DNA from 3 places in the Pantoea sp. X-Soil-TKNS-1280 genome. Region 1 is predicted to be linked to each of the others. Evidence: predicted binding sites of a transcription regulator. Region 1 holds the regulator's gene; each other region holds the start of a gene.
What was found. Region 1 encodes LexA, which represses DNA repair genes until DNA is damaged. Its sites were predicted from a motif close to TNCTGTATGTACATACAGNA; they were not measured.
Positions count from the first base shown of each region.

Region 2: AC6I8X_RS23730 (DinI-like family protein) is a predicted target of LexA. The motif match lies at 2,982-3,001, and genes of this name have one in related genera.
Region 3: AC6I8X_RS06975 (DNA translocase FtsK 4TM domain-containing protein) is a predicted target of LexA. The motif match lies at 4,280-4,299, and genes of this name have one in related genera.

Region 1 is NZ_AP035962.1:375,843-381,983, forward strand. It holds gene plsB (glycerol-3-phosphate 1-O-acyltransferase PlsB) at 1-2,343, opposite strand, end outside; gene AC6I8X_RS01715 (diacylglycerol kinase) at 2,470-2,838, shown strand; gene lexA (transcriptional repressor LexA) at 2,944-3,558, shown strand; gene dinF (MATE family efflux transporter DinF) at 3,651-4,982, shown strand; gene AC6I8X_RS01730 (CsbD family protein) at 5,140-5,352, shown strand; gene zur (zinc uptake transcriptional repressor Zur) at 5,422-5,943, opposite strand.
Region 2 is NZ_AP035964.1:106,093-112,233, reverse strand. It holds gene AC6I8X_RS23745 (N-carbamoyl-D-amino-acid hydrolase) at 1-471, opposite strand, end outside; gene AC6I8X_RS23740 (LysR family transcriptional regulator) at 573-1,493, opposite strand; gene AC6I8X_RS23735 (AEC family transporter) at 1,671-2,417, shown strand; gene AC6I8X_RS23730 (DinI-like family protein) at 3,019-3,264, shown strand; gene AC6I8X_RS23725 (DinI-like family protein) at 3,275-3,523, shown strand; gene AC6I8X_RS23720 (S1 family peptidase) at 5,407-6,141, shown strand, end outside.
Region 3 is NZ_AP035962.1:1,481,475-1,487,615, reverse strand. It holds gene AC6I8X_RS06985 (replication-associated recombination protein A) at 1-58, opposite strand, end outside; gene lolA (outer membrane lipoprotein periplasmic chaperone LolA) at 66-677, opposite strand; gene AC6I8X_RS06975 (DNA translocase FtsK 4TM domain-containing protein) at 853-4,218, opposite strand; gene lrp (leucine-responsive transcriptional regulator Lrp) at 4,338-4,832, opposite strand; gene trxB (thioredoxin-disulfide reductase) at 5,356-6,141, shown strand, end outside.

The DNA of each region.
Region 1 (6,141 bases):
CGTACGTTGCACATCGGCATCGCCGCTGTCGTTGAGATAGCCCTCATCTCGCAGGGTCATCACCAGTGTCGTGAATACCGCTTTATCGAAGAACTCTGGTGCATTAATGCCATGGAGCACTGACAGGCGCTGTGCCAGCGTGCGGCTCTCTTTCTCCAGCGTGCCCCGGTTGATGCTGGGTTTCGCGCTGAGGATGGAGAAGGTAATGGCAAAACGCTGTAAGGTTTCACGAATACCGGCTGCCAATAGCTGAAGGGTACGAGAGCGTGCAGCACTCAGCTTCAGCAGGCCATCCTGTTGGCTCACCAGACCCTGGCGCGCCATTTCAGCACAAAGATTCTGCAGCAAGACAGGTAACTCATCGCTGCTCCAGCGCAGGAACAGTTCACTCTTCAGCATTGGATACACCAGACTCACCTGGCGCAGTAACTCCGCTTCACTGATTTCCCGGTGCTGCTGCACAATCGCGGCAATCAATGATGGCATAACCAGCATATGCTGGATATTGTTGCGGTAATAGGTCATCAGAACCGCCTGCTCGCGCGGCAGAATGATGATGTCACCAATGTTGTCCTGCTCGGTCTCAAACTTGTTCATGCCCATGGCGTGATCAAGCAGCGCTTCAGCACTGAGGTCCGGCACTGTGGCTTCTGACGAGTAAGGGACATTGCGCAGCAACTGGGTATAGCATTCCAGTTGCTCAATCAGTTGCTCGCGGGTAAGCGAACGCTGACGAGATGCCAGCAGTGCGGTAACGCACAGGTTCATCGCATTGGCGGCCCCGGCTTCGTTAATTCGCACCATCAGACGGTTCGCGATGTCATTGACGGCGGGGGTCATCCACGCCTGACGCGGTGGTTCAATCGGATCGATGGACTCACGCCATTCCGGCACATGTTTGTTCAGGTAATTCACCAGCGGCAGCGGTTCGCCGAAGTTGACATAACCCTGGCCCAGATTGCGCAACTTGCGCAGGCCGCGCACCATCTGCATAAAGCCTTCTTTTTCTTTCACCGCCCCGCGCAGTTCTTTGGCGTAGGTCCCCACTTCCATCACATGCTCGTACCCAATGTAAATCGGCACGAAGGTGATCGGACGGCTGCTGCCACGCAACAGGGCCTGTAACGTCATCGACAGGGTGCCGGTTTTCGGGTCCAGCAGGCGGCCGGTACGTGAACGTCCACCCTCGACAAAGTATTCAACCGAGTAGCCGCGATTAAACAACTCGCCAAGATATTCACGAAAAACAGTAGAATAGAGCTTGTTGCCTTTAAAGGTACGGCGAATAAAGAACGCACCCAGGCGACGGAAAATCGGACCGGCAGGCCAGAAGTTAAGATTGATACCGGCAGCGATGTGCGGTGGTACCAGGCCCTGGTGGTAAAGCACATAGGAGAGCAGCAGGTAATCCATATGGCTGCGATGGCAGGGAACATAGACAATCTCGTGACCATCCTGTGCCAGCTGACGTACGCGCTCGCCGCCATTGACGTTGATACCCTGATAGAGTCGGCTCCACATCCATCCCATGACGCGGTCAGTGACGCGGATGGCCTCATAGGAGAAGTCAGCCGCAATCTCTTCCATCATTTCAATGGCGTTCTGCTGTGCCTTCTCATGGGAAATCTTTTTGCTGCGCGCTTCATCTTCCACAGCCTTTTCAATGGCTTTCGATTGCAACAGCTTGTTAAACAGATCCTGGCGGGCGGGTAAACGCGGGCCGATGGCAGCCAGACGCTGGCGGGCGAAGTGAATACGCGCCACGCGGGCCAGTTTTTGCGCAATTGACTTGTCAGTTCCATGCTCGGTTGCCATCTGACGTAGCGACACTGTCGGCGAGAAGCGGACAAAGCTGTCGCGGCCATGCCAGAGAATGGCAAAGAACTTCTGTACACCGTTAAGAATGCGCAGATGTGGCGTCTGTTCACCCTGTACTTCACGGCCTGGTGCGCGTCCAAACATCACCGACACGGGCAGCATTTGCACATCCAGTTCGGGGTTGCTGCGATGCAGATCGAGATAGTCATGAAATAGCTTCACTGACTCCAGATTCGGCACGAAATAAGGGAAAACGCGCGGACCGTCGTGGATAAAGACATAGCGTGGCAACAACGTACCATCAATTTCCAGCGGTGTAAGCGGATCCGGCAGATCGTGTTTCAGACACTGCGAACGCAGTGTGAGTAGATCGGCCTTGGAATCGTAAGGCAGCACATATAGGATTGGCCGCGTTGAATCTAACCCATGTTCAGACACAGGATCCGACGGAATAGCCTTACTCTTTACCAAAATGGAGAGTGGTAAATTCAATAATTTATAATAAAGTTTACGCCAACCTGACATAGACAACTTTAAGCCTCTTGTTAGCAAAGCGCGGCAAGCATACCAGAAAGTGCCGCGAAGATCTGTGGCCGTGCCATTCCCGGCTGCCCAGACATTGACGTCAAAACGAGTAAAGGGTTCAACGACATGGCAAATAACGTCACCGGTATTCTCAGGATAGTGAAAGCTGCCGGTTATTCCTGGCAGGGATTGCGCGCCGCCTGGCAACATGAAGCGGCATTTCGCCAGGAGGCTATCGCCGCACTGGTGGCGATTGTGGTGGCATGCTGGCTGGATGTTGACGCAATCTCCCGCGTACTCATGATCGGTTCTGTGGTGCTGGTGGTCATCGTTGAGATTATGAATAGTGCCATTGAAGCCGTCGTCGACCGCATTGGTCAGGAGCGTCATCCGCTGGCCGGACGCGCGAAAGACATGGGGTCGGCTGCTGTATTGTTAGCTATCTTACTGGCTATTTTCGTCTGGATCGCGCTGCTTTGGTCGCATTTGCGATAAGGATTCCGGATTCATCAACTCGCTGATTTTTCCCTCAGTTTTGGTTTCCATTTCGCCAATACCTGTATATACTCACAGCGACTGTATAAACAACCAGGGGGCGGGATGAAAGCGTTAACCAGCAGGCAGCAACAGGTCTATGATCTGATTCGCGACCATATCAACCAGACGGGCATGCCGCCAACGCGTGCGGAAATTGCTGCTCAACTGGGCTTCCGCTCACCGAATGCGGCAGAAGAGCATCTGAAGGCTCTGGCACGCAAAGGCGTGATTGAAATCGTCTCCGGAGCGTCGCGCGGTATTCGTTTATTAATGGAAGAAGAAGCCAGTGAGGGGCTGCCGCTGATTGGCCGTGTCGCCGCGGGTGAACCGTTACTGGCCCAGGAGCATATCGAGGCTCACTACCAGGTTGATGCCAACCTCTTCAAACCTACCGCTGATTTCCTGCTGCGCGTTAGCGGCATGTCGATGAAAGATATCGGCATTATGGATGGTGACTTACTGGCGGTACACAAGACTCAGGAAGTGCGCAATGGCCAGGTCGTGGTGGCGCGCATTGATGATGAAGTCACAGTGAAACGCTGGAAAAAGCAGGGCGCGATTGTGCAGCTGCTGCCAGAAAACAGTGACTTCCAGCCGATTGTGGTCGATACCCGTGAACAGTCACTCACCGTTGAAGGGCTGGCGGTGGGTATCGTGCGCAACGGCGAATGGCTTTAATCCTTTAAATCCCCCACTACGGTAGCGCCTCTGCGCTGCCGTGGTTTGATTTGCCAAAATAACTGTAGCGCAGCACAAACCGGGACGGGCTGATGCAGCTGTTTTCCTCCTCTGATAAGACACTCTGGCGGCTGGCGCTGCCGATGATCCTTTCGAATATCACGGTGCCATTGCTCGGCGTGGTGGATACCGCGGTGATTGGCCATCTTGACAGTCCGATCTATCTCGGTGGCGTGGCAGTGGGTAGCACGGCAACCAGCTTCATTTTTATGCTGCTGCTGTTTTTACGCATGAGCACGACCGGACTGACTGCGCAGGCATTTGGTGCCAGCGATAAAACGGCGCTGGCGCGTGCGCTTACCCAACCGTTGCTTATCGCATTGATCGCAGGCGTGTTGTTTATGTTGCTGCGCACACCTGTCAGCAATCTGGCGGCTGCGCTAATGGGGGGCAGCGTTGCGGTACAGCAACAGGCGCAGCTGTTTATTCAGATTCGCTGGCTCAGTGCTCCCGCTACGCTGGCTAATCTGGTACTCCTGGGCTGGCTGTTGGGTGTGCAGTATGCACGTGCACCCGTTGTTTTGCTGGTGGTGGGCAACCTGGTTAATATTCTGCTGGATCTGCTGTTTGTGCTCGGTCTGCACTGGGGAGTGGCAGGTGCTGCTGCGGCTACAGCGCTGGCCGAATATGTCACCCTGGGTGTCGGGCTGTTAATGGTCGCTCGGGTATTAAAGCTACGTGGTATTGATTTCACCCTGCTAAAAGCGAGCTGGCGCGGTGGTGCCGCCCGCCTGTTTCGTCTCAATCGCGACATTATGTTGCGCTCATTTCTGCTGCAAATCTGTTTTGCTTCTCTGACGATCTTTGGCGCGCGCATTGGGCCGGATGTGGTTGCAGTCAACGCGGTTCTGCTGATGTTTCTCACTTTCACAGCTTACGCATTGGATGGTTTCGCTTATGCGGTTGAAGCCTGCTCTGGTGAAGCGGTTGGTGCGAAAGATCGCAGCCAGTTGTTGTTGGTCTGGCACGCGGCATGCCGTCAGGCGGGCCTGGTGGCGTTGCTGTTCGCCATGATGTATGCCCTGTGCGGGGTGCAAATTGTCGGGTTGCTGACCTCGCTGGACGAACTCCGCGAAGCCGCCGACCGTTACCTGGTGTGGCAGGTGGTGATGCCCCTGGTGGGGGTATGGTGTTATCTGCTGGATGGCATGTTTATCGGCGCGACGCGTGGCAGGGAAATGCGTAACAGCATGGCGCTGGCGGCGCTGGGTTATGGCCTGTCGTTGCTCACCTTACCCTGGTTGGGAAATCATGGTTTGTGGCTGGCGGTGACGGTATTTCTGGCATTACGCGGACTCACGTTGTGGCTGGTCTGGCGTCATCACTGGCGTCACGATAGTTGGTTTTCGCATAGTGGAATATAATTTGTTAATTACAGATTAATCCGTAAGTGTGCTATCTGATATTCATTGTCTACTATAATTATCCTTAACAGCGCAATTAAGTAGCGTGTTATATCGGTTTTTACCTTCAGGAAATGGGTATGCCGTCAACTCACTGGAAATGACATGGAGAACGGTTATGAACAAAGACGAAGCGAGTGGAAACTGGAAGCAATTCAAAGGGAAAGTGAAAGAAAAATGGGGCAAGCTGACTGATGATGATATGACCGTCATCGAAGGGAAACGTGATCAGCTTGTCGGTAAAATTCAGGAACGCTACGGCTACGCTAAAGACCAGGCCGAGCGTGAAGTGAAAGACTGGGAAAGTCACAACAAGGATCACCGCTGGTAACGGACCCGTTTAAGGACGATGCTCCTAAGCTCCGATCCTGATGATCGGGTTGGCACAAGGAGGTGCCATTTATCCCTTCCTCAACCGCTTTTTGCCTTCAACCTGATGATCATGATCGCAACTTTCATGATGGGTACAGGCTTCCACTTCGGCACAATTTTCACAGAGTCCGTGGGCTTCAATCACGCTATGGCGCAACGCAAAACCCGCTTGTTCAGCCAATCCGGAGATGATCTTTTCAACGCCATGCGCATGTTTTTCACTGACGGCTGCACAGCGGTCACAAACCAGCATCACTGAGGTGTGTGCAGGTTCATCAAAATGATGGCAGACCACGTAGCTGTTGTTGGATTCAACGCGATGGATAAATCCCTGCTCCAGCAGAAAATCCAGTGCGCGATAGATGGTTGGCGGTTTTGCCTGGGGTTCACTGACGCGCAATTGATCCAGTAAATCATAAGCACTGATCGATCCATTTTGCTCGGCCATCAGGCGTAGCACTTCGGCACGTTGTGTGGTCAGACGCACGCCGCGTTGCAGGCAAAGCGTTTCAGCCTGGTTCAGAAGTTGGTCTGGCGACAAATTTGACATAAGTGTTCTCCGGGTGGCGAGTGATGTTATTTTATCACACAAATTTTTACGCTGCTGTGATTGCTTTTCTCGCTGAACATTGCCAGGAAAAATCTTGTTTTTCATAAGATTAATATCAGTGTTATTCCCCTTTTTTTCTCATACTGTCATCTGCGTTCTTTGTTACGGATTTATTATAAAGCCGGCTAATTGGTTTTT
Region 2 (6,141 bases), on a different replicon from region 1:
TTCCCAGGTCGGGAAGCCCAGATCGCCCGGCTCGAAATAACGTTTTTCCAGATGCTGGAAATCACGATGTGGATCGTACTCAACATGCCCCGGCAGGTGCACCTTGCGGTATTTGCCGACAATATTGCCCTGACGATCGGTCATGATTGAGGTGTTAAAGTGACGCCCTTCCGGGGTCAGTTCGGCGTAACCAAAGGTGATGGCAATACCCTGCTCGCGGGAGAAATCGAACAGCGGACGCGTCACATCATTCGGCATTTCGCGTTCAAACCAGCTATCGACTTCATGCTGGTCTTCCATATACCAGCGTGGGAAAAACGTCGTCAGCGCCAGCTCAGGAAACACCACCAGCTCGCACCCCTGCTGTCGCGCCTGCTCCAGTAATGCCAGCATGCGCCGGACCACACTTTCTCTTGAGTCGCTTTTTTGGATTGCTCCCAACTGAGCTCCGCCAATTACAATTTCACGCACGCACTTTTCCTCAACAAGACCGACACAGTGTCGTAGGGCCATTGTGTGAGGTTCAGGGCGCTCTGTCGTATACCAAAATGTGGGCCTTACTTAACCTAAAGTTAATCCATGTTGAACAGATGGAAGCCGCTGCTATCCAGCACCTTGCGCAAATGGTCGATAAATACCTGCGCGAACTGCGCCAGCGGTTCGTGACGCAGATGCACCAGGCTGATGGTCAGGCGTTCTTCCGCCAGGATCGGCAGCACTGCCATGCGTTCAGCACCGGAGGCACGGAACGAGATCTCATCCACCACCGAGAATCCGGTGCCGTTTTTAACCAGCGCACAGGCGTGATGTGGGGAATCGACATCAATACTCGGACGATATGGCAGACCAACGCGTTCGAAGGCCTTCATCATAAAACTGTAGAACGGGGTATCCGAGGAGTAACCAATAAAGGGCGTCTCCGCCAGCGCCGCAGGCAGCTCTTTGGCCGGTAATCGGGTGAGTGGATGATTGGCCGGGCACACCACCATCACGCGGATATAACTCAGGGGCACGGCACACAAGTTGGGATGATCGATAGGAAACAAGGAGATACCGAGGTCCGCATGCTGATCAAGCAGCCGATCCCGCAGCAACCGGTGTCGCAAACATTCGAGGCTGACAAGGATGTTTTCGTTGCACTGCCTGAAAGCACCAATAGCATCTGGCACCAGTTGATGCCCCAGACTGGGGCTGCTGGCAATGCGCAGCACACCCTGACGCTGCTGTACCAGGTTGTGCAACGTGGTATTGACGCGCTGGATATCGCGATACACCGATTCGACATCATTGAACAGGCTGCGTGCCTCTGGCGAAGGATATAACCTTCCCTTAACCCGTTCGAACAACCGGAAGCCAATGCGAGCTTCCGTGTGCGATAGCATCCGACTGACGGCGGGTTGAGACACAAACAACAGTTGCGCGGCACCGTTAATCGAACCGGTAATCATAATCGCCCGAAAGACTTCAATCTGACGTAGATTAAGCGACTGCATTCGGTTTTCCTCTGAGGAATGAATAGCGTGTGCTGAGCGGTTAAACGCTTAACACCAGGTTATAGGTTGTTAGCAATTAGCATGCCAGGAGGGGTTCCGCTACGGGGAAGTGCGCTGACAGCGGGGGGAGCGTTCGGTAATAATATGATTCGCAAGTTTTTACCGGAGCCATCGATTGTGAGCGTCGCACACATTATTCTGCCTGTCTTTCTGTTGATTATTCTCGGCTATATGCTGGCCCGCCGCGGTGCCCTCGATGCCCATGCCAACAAAGCGCTGGGTAGTCTCGCCTTTAAGCTGTTTATGCCAATGGTCCTGTTTACCGGGATGGTCAACGCGCCACTGCATGATGGCCTGAATATCAAAATTCTGGCGGCGTACTTTGTCCCGGCGCTGCTTATTTTTGCGGTGGTGAATATCATTACCCATCGCCATATAGGGAATCCGACGCCATTTGGCCTGACGGCTTCCTTTTCAAATAATGCCCTGATCGGTCTGGCGATGGTGGCGGGTATGTACGGTGATGCAGGATTGGTATTGCTGTTCACGGTTCTCGCGGTCCACAGCCTGCTGCTGTTTGGCTTTCAAAGCCTGTATAGCACCCTCGCCGGAAGCGAGCCGTTTAAACCCGGCGTCCTGCTGGCAAGCCTGGCGAACCCGATGATTATTGGATTGTTGCTGGGAACGGCGGTGAATCTTGCACATCTTACCTTGCCTGACTGGAGCATGAAGCTGGCGACCTGGCTGGCTCAGGCGGCACTGCCTTGCGCGCTGATCGTGCTCGGGGCCAATCTCTCTGGCTTTCGTCTGCGCCCCAATGCGGCGGTGGTTGGCATTACCGTCGCCAAGCTGGCGATCATGCCGCTGGTGGTGTTGCTGGGTTGTGTGCTGCTGCATATCAGCGGTATGGATAATTTAGTTTAAAAATCAACGAAGATCGTCCAGGAGCGCCGATTTATCCCGGTTGGACAGCAGCTTAGAAATGCATGATTATGAACTTAGTCGAACTTAGGCGTTAATTTTTGCCCCATATATGCCCCATAGTTCAAATTGCCGGTACTATCCCCCCATACCCGGGTAATGAATTATCATGGTTAAGCTTTTAATTGTGACCTTTTCTGAGAATGTTCGCAGCATCCCTCGCTACAGCTTTTGTCGGCAGTTGCTTAGATGAAGCAGCCATACGCTCAAGCTCATACAAAATATTGCTCTTGTTTATCGGCACACCTTTTGCCGTCAGTTCGATTACAGCCGCCCCTATGGCGCATCCAATCATTCCTGCCCTGTCCGATCTCATTTCATTCATCGTAGTAATTTGAAGGATTGGTTTGACTTAAAGTTAAAAGTAGCTCGAAAACAAAAAGTTTCAAATTCAGTTAACTATCTAAACTTAAAGTGATTTTCTCATAGATCACATCAGCTTTTCGAATGGCACACCTATGACTTTCACCTCGGCCATTGAACTGTATGAAATCACAGTATATAAATTACTGTAATTTTATACAGTATTAATAAGGGGTGACGAATGTACGTTGAACTGATTTATGACAAACGCAACTTTGACGGTCTGGATGGCGCAAATGGGAAAATCCTGGCCGAACTGACAAAGCGTATTAACCGAATCTTCTCTGACGCTGCAGTGAAGGTAAAGCCGATGGCGGGTAACAGCAGCATCAATACAGATGCAAATAAAGCGCAGAAGGCTAAAATCAGTGAGGCAATTGAGGAAATGTTTGAAGAGGCTGATATCTGGCTGACAGAGGAATTCTGAGAGGTGGGTCATGCGCGTGGAAGTGACCATCGCAAAAGACAAAGCAGCAGCGATGCCGAAAGGCTCTATTTCTGCCCTGACACAGGAGCTGGCAAAACGTCTGAGTTCTCGTTATTCGGGTGTTGAGGTTGTCGTGAAAACGGCCAGCAATGATGGCCTGTCCGTCTTTAGATCGCAGGATAAAGAAGGTGATAAGGCTTACGTGCAAAGCGTGCTTCAGGATGCCAGGGAATCAGCAGACGATTGGTTTCACGGGTGATTAATCCAAACCGTTAAGCTGTTGCCGCTACGCTCGCATAATCAGCATCTCAGATTAAACATACATTGTTCATGATACACCTTTAGCCCGGGCAAGCTTATCCCACCGCCCGGGTTTCTTTTCGGACTATAGCTAAGAAAAATTAATCAAATCGACAAAATTTAATCATCGGTATGAATGTGTACAAATATTTCAATATCTCTATTATAGAGATGCACTGCACACAGCAATTGTGGTGCGATGAGATTTTTCCCTATTGGAGTTTTAAGCCTGCACACTCAGCAGGCATTTTTTTGCATACAATGCTACTGATGCATAAACTGATAAAGCGGCATGGCTATAAACATGCCGTGAGGTGGATTTTATGCAAGAATTTGCCCGTGTTGTTCGGGAGCCGTAGCACGGGCTTTTTTATGGACATGGACCATCCCATGCACGGGTAACTACCCATGTTACCCTGCTTCGGTCTGATAGTGATATCCACCACTACCAGGCCGTCTGCAGTTTCCACCATAATTGTGCCTTCATAGCGGGCGTTCATTATCTCGTTCCAGTCGAGACGCTTTTCCAGATAGTCCCTTGCAGGGGATGGAAAGCCCATATCAGTACGGTCCGTTAGGATTGAACAAGCGGAACGTCCGGTTTTCGCTGAAGTCCGGCGTAATGTCACGAAAGTAATTCATCTGATTCTCAATCCAGTCATTCGCTTGCTTTAATGACCAGTGGTGATGATGCCGCTCCAGTTCTGCAACGAAGTCAGTTGTTCACTGTCTTCTGCACTTTCTGGTCCATCTTGATGCTCTGGTAAAAGGCGTTCTTGATGTCGCTGTAAGGTGGCATGGTGATCAACTCCCGATGATTACTGTATGTCCATACAGTATTATTAATCGACAGAGTCGATCAAGTAGATCATCGGAGGTTTCTGAGAAGGGATTGTCAGGAAAGGAAATTTAGTGCGGGGAGAGTTGAACCTTTGGAGGGACATTGGGTCATAAATTATATGGATAATCCCATGTAACGAATTTCGCCCGCTAATGCGGGCTTTTTTTTTGCATAACGCCCAGCTGTTACTACAATCCTTACACGGCATATCCTCAACATGCCGGAATCGCTATATCCATCAGCTATGGACTTTGCCCGCTCCTCTCATTCCGTGGGATGCGGGCTTTTTTTTGCACGCTACACAGCCGCGGCTAAACTGATATTGTGGCGTGCCACACCGACATGCCGCAAACATTATCCAGGTAACAACTTGCCCGTGCCTACCTATCCGGAGCGCGGGCTTTTTTCTACCAGAAGTCCTTAGGAGACTATTCTGATAGACCTCCCCCTTTCCCCTTACCTAGCCTTAAATGGCTACACGCAGCCTGATGATTACTAACTAAGCTCATTGATTATCTCCTGATATTTATTAGCTTAAGATGATATTTTCTTAAATAAATACATTAAATGTTATTATTGGTGTCTAACGTGAGAAAGTTAACATGAACTACGTTTTTTATACCGATGTGATAACGCCATCCATGGCGTTATGTTAGATGTGGTTTATCCCAGACACATCGAGGACGCCCGGCGACTGGTTACCCTAGAGCTTGACCCGAGCCGGGCCAGCAGAACTTCTGTAGCCTGAGTAGTTGCTGGAAATGTCACCTTTTTTGCTTTCGGAAATCTTGTTCCCGTCTATGTTAATGACACCATTTATCGGCAACCCTTTCTTTTCTTCAAGGTATATCGCGACCCTCAGCCCGCTTCCTTTGATGGTGTTGCCTTTTGTGTTTCACCAGGATAAACCTTATCACAAATTAAGAGTAATATATTCCATTCAATGATGGGGATGGTGTTATTTTTTAGTGAGTAAGTTAACCATATAGGGGATGGTGATCATGTTAGACCAATGGAAGAAAGCCGTAGTTCATTTAGAGTGTGTAACTGATAGCGAGGAACAGGAAGAGAGAGCAAAAAGAATCTTTGAGTTGAAAGAAAGATTTGAAAAGGGAGAAATCCCCCAAAAAACATATGATGCAGAACGTAATGGGGGAATCAGAGACATAAGGTTCAGAGGTACAGCATTATTTATATCACATAATGGAAAAAGATATTTACTGACAGCTAGACATGTTCTGTTTGATGAAATCACCTATGCTAGGAGACTACAAAAGGCGTTAAAGGATGCCGAGAAGCATCCTGAACATCAGAGAGAGGAATATGTTGAATCTCTCAAAAAAAGATTTTCTGACATAATATTCCCACTTATATTTAGGGTGTATTCGCTGGATGAGGTAGATTCCGGGATTGTATCGAATACACATAATATTCTTATGAACCTTGGATCGGGAACCACTGAGTCCCATCCCTATACTTTCTCTCACCCAGACCTAGATCTGGCAATCATATCATTAGATAAAAGAAATAATGAGTTTGCTGACGATTTAATAAGAAACGGATATTACCCAATCCCATCAGAACTTATAGCTGATGGACCATCATCTGAAGGTGCAGAGATATTTACAGTTGGCTTCCCGGTTGCAACTTCTGTATTAGGGATAATCAACCAATCCAAAGCGATGAGTAATTGGTCGTCAGATAATTGGGCTTTGCCAGTATTTTCATGGGGGAAG
Region 3 (6,141 bases), 1.1 Mb from region 1:
GCGCGGCCAGTGGCTGAAATTCATTACTGGAGGAGAAATCCAGGGAAAGGTTACTCACCGTGACCTCACTGACGTTGATCGTCTACCGTTACCCCTTTAGGCGGCGTAAAGGTGAATTTGTCCGGGCTGATAGCACCATTGGTCTGGCTTTTCAGCTGATAGCTGCTGCGCTGGCCATCCTGCTCAATCGCGCTGAACTGATTAATCGTGCCTGACGGCGTTACCGTAATGGTGAATTGCTTGAGATTACCGTCGCTGCTTTTTGGCGTCAGCTCAAAATTATCGCCCTGCTGCTTAATGTTGTATTGCTTCCAGTCACTCGGCTGGTTACGGGCAATCAGCATAAACGGCGTGTTGCTGGTGGCATTCTTCAACCAGCTGGCACTGACCTGCTCCACAAAGGGATTGTAGAACCACAGCGTTTTACCATCGGAAATGATCACGCTCTCATCCGGAGCCGTCATATGCCAGTTAAACAGGCTGGGACGTTTGACCCACAGTTCGCCTTCTCCATCCTGCACATTCGCACCGCTACCATCGGTAACTTTCTGGCTGAAACTGGCATGGAAGCTGCTCACTTTATTCAGACGCTGCTGCAAATCACTGGACGCATCCGCCAGCACGGAAGCAGAAAGAAAAGAGGCCAGCAGACCACAGGCAATAACGCGTAATTTCATCTGATTCGATTCCTTATTCATTGTTTCCCGACACTTACTGCATAAAACGTAGTTGCCGCACTGTCTGTTCGACAGGAGAAAAAGCCGAAAACTCCCGTTGATATGGGGATCGACTGCCAGATAAACAATGGGCCAGTAAATACTGGCCCGGGATTAACGTCGGTACTACATCGGGTTACATCTCATGCGGTGGTGGCGACAGCACCTCACGGTTACCGTTATGTCCAGGTTCGGACACAATACCCTGCGCTTCCATCTGTTCGATAATGCGCGCAGCACGGTTATAACCGATACGGAACTGGCGCTGTACCCCTGAGATCGAAGCACGGCGTTTCTCCACCACAAAAGCCACCGCCTGATCGAACAGCGGATCCAGCTCTTCGTCGCCTTCCAGACCAGCCCCACCACCTTCACTCTCTTCGCCCGCGGTAATGCTATCGATGTACTGCGGTCGTCCACGCGCTTTCCAGTCCTGCACGACGGCATGCACTTCCTGGTCGCGCACAAACGCGCCGTGGACGCGCATCGGCAGCGACGAGTTAGGCGGCATATACAGCATGTCACCCATCCCCAGCAGCGATTCCGCACCGCCCTGATCGAGGATGGTACGCGAGTCAATTTTACTCGATACGGTAAAGGCGATACGTGTCGGGATGTTAGCTTTGATTAACCCGGTAATCACATCCACCGACGGACGCTGGGTTGCCAGCACTAAGTGGATGCCTGCCGCACGCGCTTTCTGTGCCAGACGGGCGATCAGTTCTTCCACTTTCTTGCCAACCGCCATCATCAGGTCAGCAAATTCATCGACCATCACCACGATGTAAGGCAGTTTTTCCAGAACCGGAGGCGTGATATCCATGCTGTCGCCCGGTTTCCAGAACGGATCGGGAATCGGACGCCCCATCGCTTCAGCCTGCTCGACTTTTTCGTTGTAACCGGCAAGGTTACGCACGCCAAGCGCCGACATCAGCTTATAACGCCGTTCCATCTCACCCACACTCCAGCGCAGCGCATTGGCGGCGTCTTTCATGTCGGTGACCACTTCCGTCAACAGATGCGGGATGCCTTCGTATACGGAAAGCTCCAGCATTTTCGGGTCGATCATGATAAAGCGCACTTCTTCTGGCGTGGCTTTATACAGCATGCTGATAATCATGGCGTTAACGCCGACGGATTTACCCGAACCGGTAGTACCGGCTACAAGCAAATGCGGCATTTTAGCCAGATCGGCCACCACCGGCTGGCCGGCAATGTCTTTCCCCAGCACCACCGCCAGCGGCGAAGGATTGTCACGGAATTTGGCACAATCCAGCACTTCGCGCAGATAAACCGTCTGACGATGTTTGTTCGGCAGTTCCAGACCCACATAGGGCTTGCCAGGAATCACTTCCACCACACGTACTGCCACAGCGGAAAGCGAACGGGCCAGATCGCGCGACAGGTTGGAGATACGCGCGGCTTTAACGCCCGGTGCCAGATCCAGTTCAAAACGGGTGATAACCGGGCCAGGAGAGATCCCCACCACTTCCGCTTTGACGCGATAATCCGCCAGACGGGCTTCCACCAGGCGCGCCGTCTGCTCCAGCGCAAACATATCCACCGGCTCCTCTTCCGCTGGCGGCTGCGTCAGCAGATCGAGGGTCGGCAGCGGCGTAGAAGGACGCTCCAGCGGCTGTTCATGGCGAACCAGGAACGGATGGAACAAGCTATCCTGCACCGGTTTCGCGGGTTGCTCTTCCACCGTGGGTTCAGGCTCAGCAGCGGACCACGGGCTGCTTTCCTCATCAAAGGAAGTCTCCACCTGTGGCTGCGGCGCAACCGGTTGTTGCCACTGTGCGGGCGCAGGAACCTCAGGTTCCGGTGTCGCCGCGATGGTGAACAACGGCTCAGTTGGGCTGTCATCCACCAGATCTTTCATCGGTGAGAAATCAAACGCTGACGAGGTATCGAGGTTAAATACCGGTCCGTCATCAGGCTCAGGCGCTTTTTCTTCCCCATAACGCTGTTGTTGCTGCTCAGCAAACTGGCGCGCCAGCTGTGCCTGTTGCAACGCTTCTTCGTCTTCCGCTGCGGCTTCCGTGTGCCAGCTTTCGCCATAACGCTGCTGTTGCTGTGACTGGAAAGCATCACGCAACTGCGCCTGCTGCAAAGCTTCTGCATCATCAGCCGCAAGCTGATCCAGCACAGGTGACGACACCGGCTGCTCTGTCTCTCTGGCTTTCTCTTCCGCCATCCGCTGCGACGGCAGTTTGATACCATAGGATGCCAGTTCACGTCGTGTCGGCAGTTTCACCGGATTCGGACGTGGCAGTTCCGGGCCAATACCCTGTTTAACCTGCGGATTGTAATCACGCTCTGGCACCACATCGAACGCAGGCATGTAAGACGCGCTGGATGATGCGGCCTTGACTGCTCCGGCAGCCAGGGTGGCGCTGGCCGTGGTGTTCAGCGCTGACGGGGCCTGCGCAGCATCCTGCCAGTTACCCATCTGTGGACCCTCATCGTCATCCACCGGGGAGAATGCGGGTGTCTCAGCGGGAACCTCAAACCGATACAACGGCGGCTGAGGTGCTGCGACGGGGACTACCGGAGCAGGCTGCGTCGGCTGTACGGGTTGCGTCACAGGCTGCGGCGCAGCTGTTTCTGCTGGCTGGAGCGGAGCCACTGGCGCAACCTGCGGCTCCTGCAAAGCGGCTTCACTGCTCACGGCAATGGCGGCAGCCGTCGCGGCACTGGCTTTCGCCAGCAACGGATCATCCTGCACATCGGCCAGTGGCGTTTCATTCACCTTACGGGGTTTAGCCAGCAGCACATCATCGTCATCAGACGCAGCGGCACGCAGCGGCGGAACAACGTCATCCGCCTGCTGATGTTCATCTTCGTCCTCATACTCATCTTCTTCCTGCCAGGGTTCATCATGACGGGAGCGATTGCTGGCAAACGTCAGCACCCCCATCACCACGCCACCAATTCTTTCGGCAATCGTCAGCCATGACCATCCGGTATACAGCGTAATACCCGCAGCCCACACGCACAGCAGCGTTAAGGTACCGCCTGCCGAGCTGAACCAGGGTGCCATGGCGTTGCTGATCAGACTGCCGATCACGCCACCGGAGGCGAAATACCAGATATCGTCAGCATTCAGTGCCGCCAGACCACAGGTGGTGACCACCAGCGCCAGCACACCAATCAGACGTAGCCCAACGGCGAAGTAGTCGATGTAGTCGTGGCGATCGCGCTGGCGGAAGGTTATCCAGCATAAGCCGATGATCACCGGAGGAATGGCATAGGCCATCACGCCGAAGATAAACAGCAAGGTATCAGCCAGCCATGCCCCCACGCTGCCACCCAAATTATGGATAGGCTCGTGCCAGGCCGTCTGCGACCAACTGGGATCGGAAGGGTTAAAACTGACCAAAGAAACCATCAGATAGATGGCGAACAAGGCCACAAGGATGAGCAACGCTTCAAGCAGCCGACGTCCGCTGCTCAGCGGTTGTAATGAAACGTCTTTGTCTTCTGTATATTCCTGGCTCAAGAGAACTCTCCAGGTGCCTGTAAATTAAGAAGGCAACAGCGCCGGGCACGCCCGACGCTGGTCCTGTATGAATTCACAGGAGTGTACCGAAATCCTGCAAGTTTTGCACCTGCCCTGCATTAACGGGTTTTGATCACCAGACGATTGCTCTGTTTGACCTCTTCCATTACCACATAGGTGCGGGTGTCGTTCACGCCTGGCAGGCGCAGCAAGGTTTCGCCCAACAGTTTACGATACGCTGACATATCCGGCACACGGGTTTTCAGCAGATAGTCGAAGTCACCGGAAACGAGGTGACATTCTTGAGTTTCCTCAAGTTTTTGCACGGCGGCGTTAAATTGCTCAAACACATCGGGTGCGCCACGATTCAGAGTAATCTCAACAAACACCAGCAATGAAGCATCGAGATAATGCGGGTTGAGCTGTGCAGTGTAACCCAGAATGAAACCCTGACGTTCCAGGCGGCGAACACGCTCAAGACACGGTGTCGGCGATAAGCCCACACGTTTCGAAAGCTCAACATTGGAAATTCGACCATCCTTTTGCAATTCGTTGAGGATGTTGCGGTCGATTCGGTCCAGATCTTTTCCGGGGCGCTTCTTATTGTCTACCATTATTATTGTCTCTCTTAATTCCTTCCCTTAACCTGCCACACCCTGAAAACGTTCATTGTTCAGGGCCTTACTCGAAGTGAAGACCATAAGCCTGTGCAGTAATGCGACCATCCGTATGACGCATGTTGTCTGTCCACATCATGCGTCATTACCAATGTCAGGCTGAGTTTATTTGGCGAAACAAACCAAAACAGGCATGAAATTCTGTTTCGAATCGCTAAATCTTCTCTGCTTCTGATAATGTTTTCGCAAATGCGCAGGCGATTGTCAAAGTAAAACATCCAAATTCAGTACAAGATGCCATACAGAGTGCTGGGTTCCTGTTTTCTAATGAGATTTTTTATACAGCTGCACCACAAATTACCGAGCATTGCCCCCTTTTGGCGCAATCGGCGTGCAGAATCACCACTCATCGTCTACGCCGCTTGCAGCGATTGTTAACAAAATCGCTCAAGACTTTTTTTGCGCCGGTAATTTCCCTACAATCATTCGCTATGTTGTCAGACAAGAAACTGAGGAACACATGAGTACGGCCAAACACAGTAAGCTGCTCATTCTGGGCTCCGGCCCTGCCGGTTACACTGCGGCAGTCTATGCCGCACGCGCCAACCTGAATCCGGTCTTGATTACCGGTCTGGAAAAAGGTGGTCAGCTCACCACCACCACTGAAGTGGAAAACTGGCCGGGCGACCCGCACGATCTGACAGGTCCATCGCTGATGGAACGTATGCATGAGCATGCGGAGAAGTTCAACACCGAGATCATTTTCGATCATATCCACACTGTTGATTTGCAGAACCGCCCGTTCCGCCTGACGGGTGACAGCGGCGAATACACCGCGGACGCACTGATCATCGCCACCGGTGCTTCAGCCCGTTACCTTGGCCTGCCTTCTGAAGAAGCGTTTAAAGGCAAAGGCGTATCGGCCTGCGCCACCTGTGACGGTTTCTTCTACCGCAACCAGAAAGTCGCGGTAATTGGCGGGGGTAACACCGCCGTAGAAGAAGCGCTGTACCTGGCAAATATTGCTGCTGAAGTGCACCTGATTCACCGCCGTGACAACTTCCGTGCCGAGAAGATCCTTATCGATCGTCTGATGGAAAAAGTGCGCAACGGCAATATCGTGTTGCATACCGATCGCACCCTGGATGAAGTGGTGGGTGATCAGATGGGTGTGACCGGTCTGAAACTGCTGTCAACCAAAGGTGAAGAGCCAGAATCGCTGGACGTTGCCGGTCTGTTCGTCGCTATCGGCCATAGCCCTAACACGGCGATCTTCGAAGGTCAGCTGGCGCTGGAAAATGGTTAC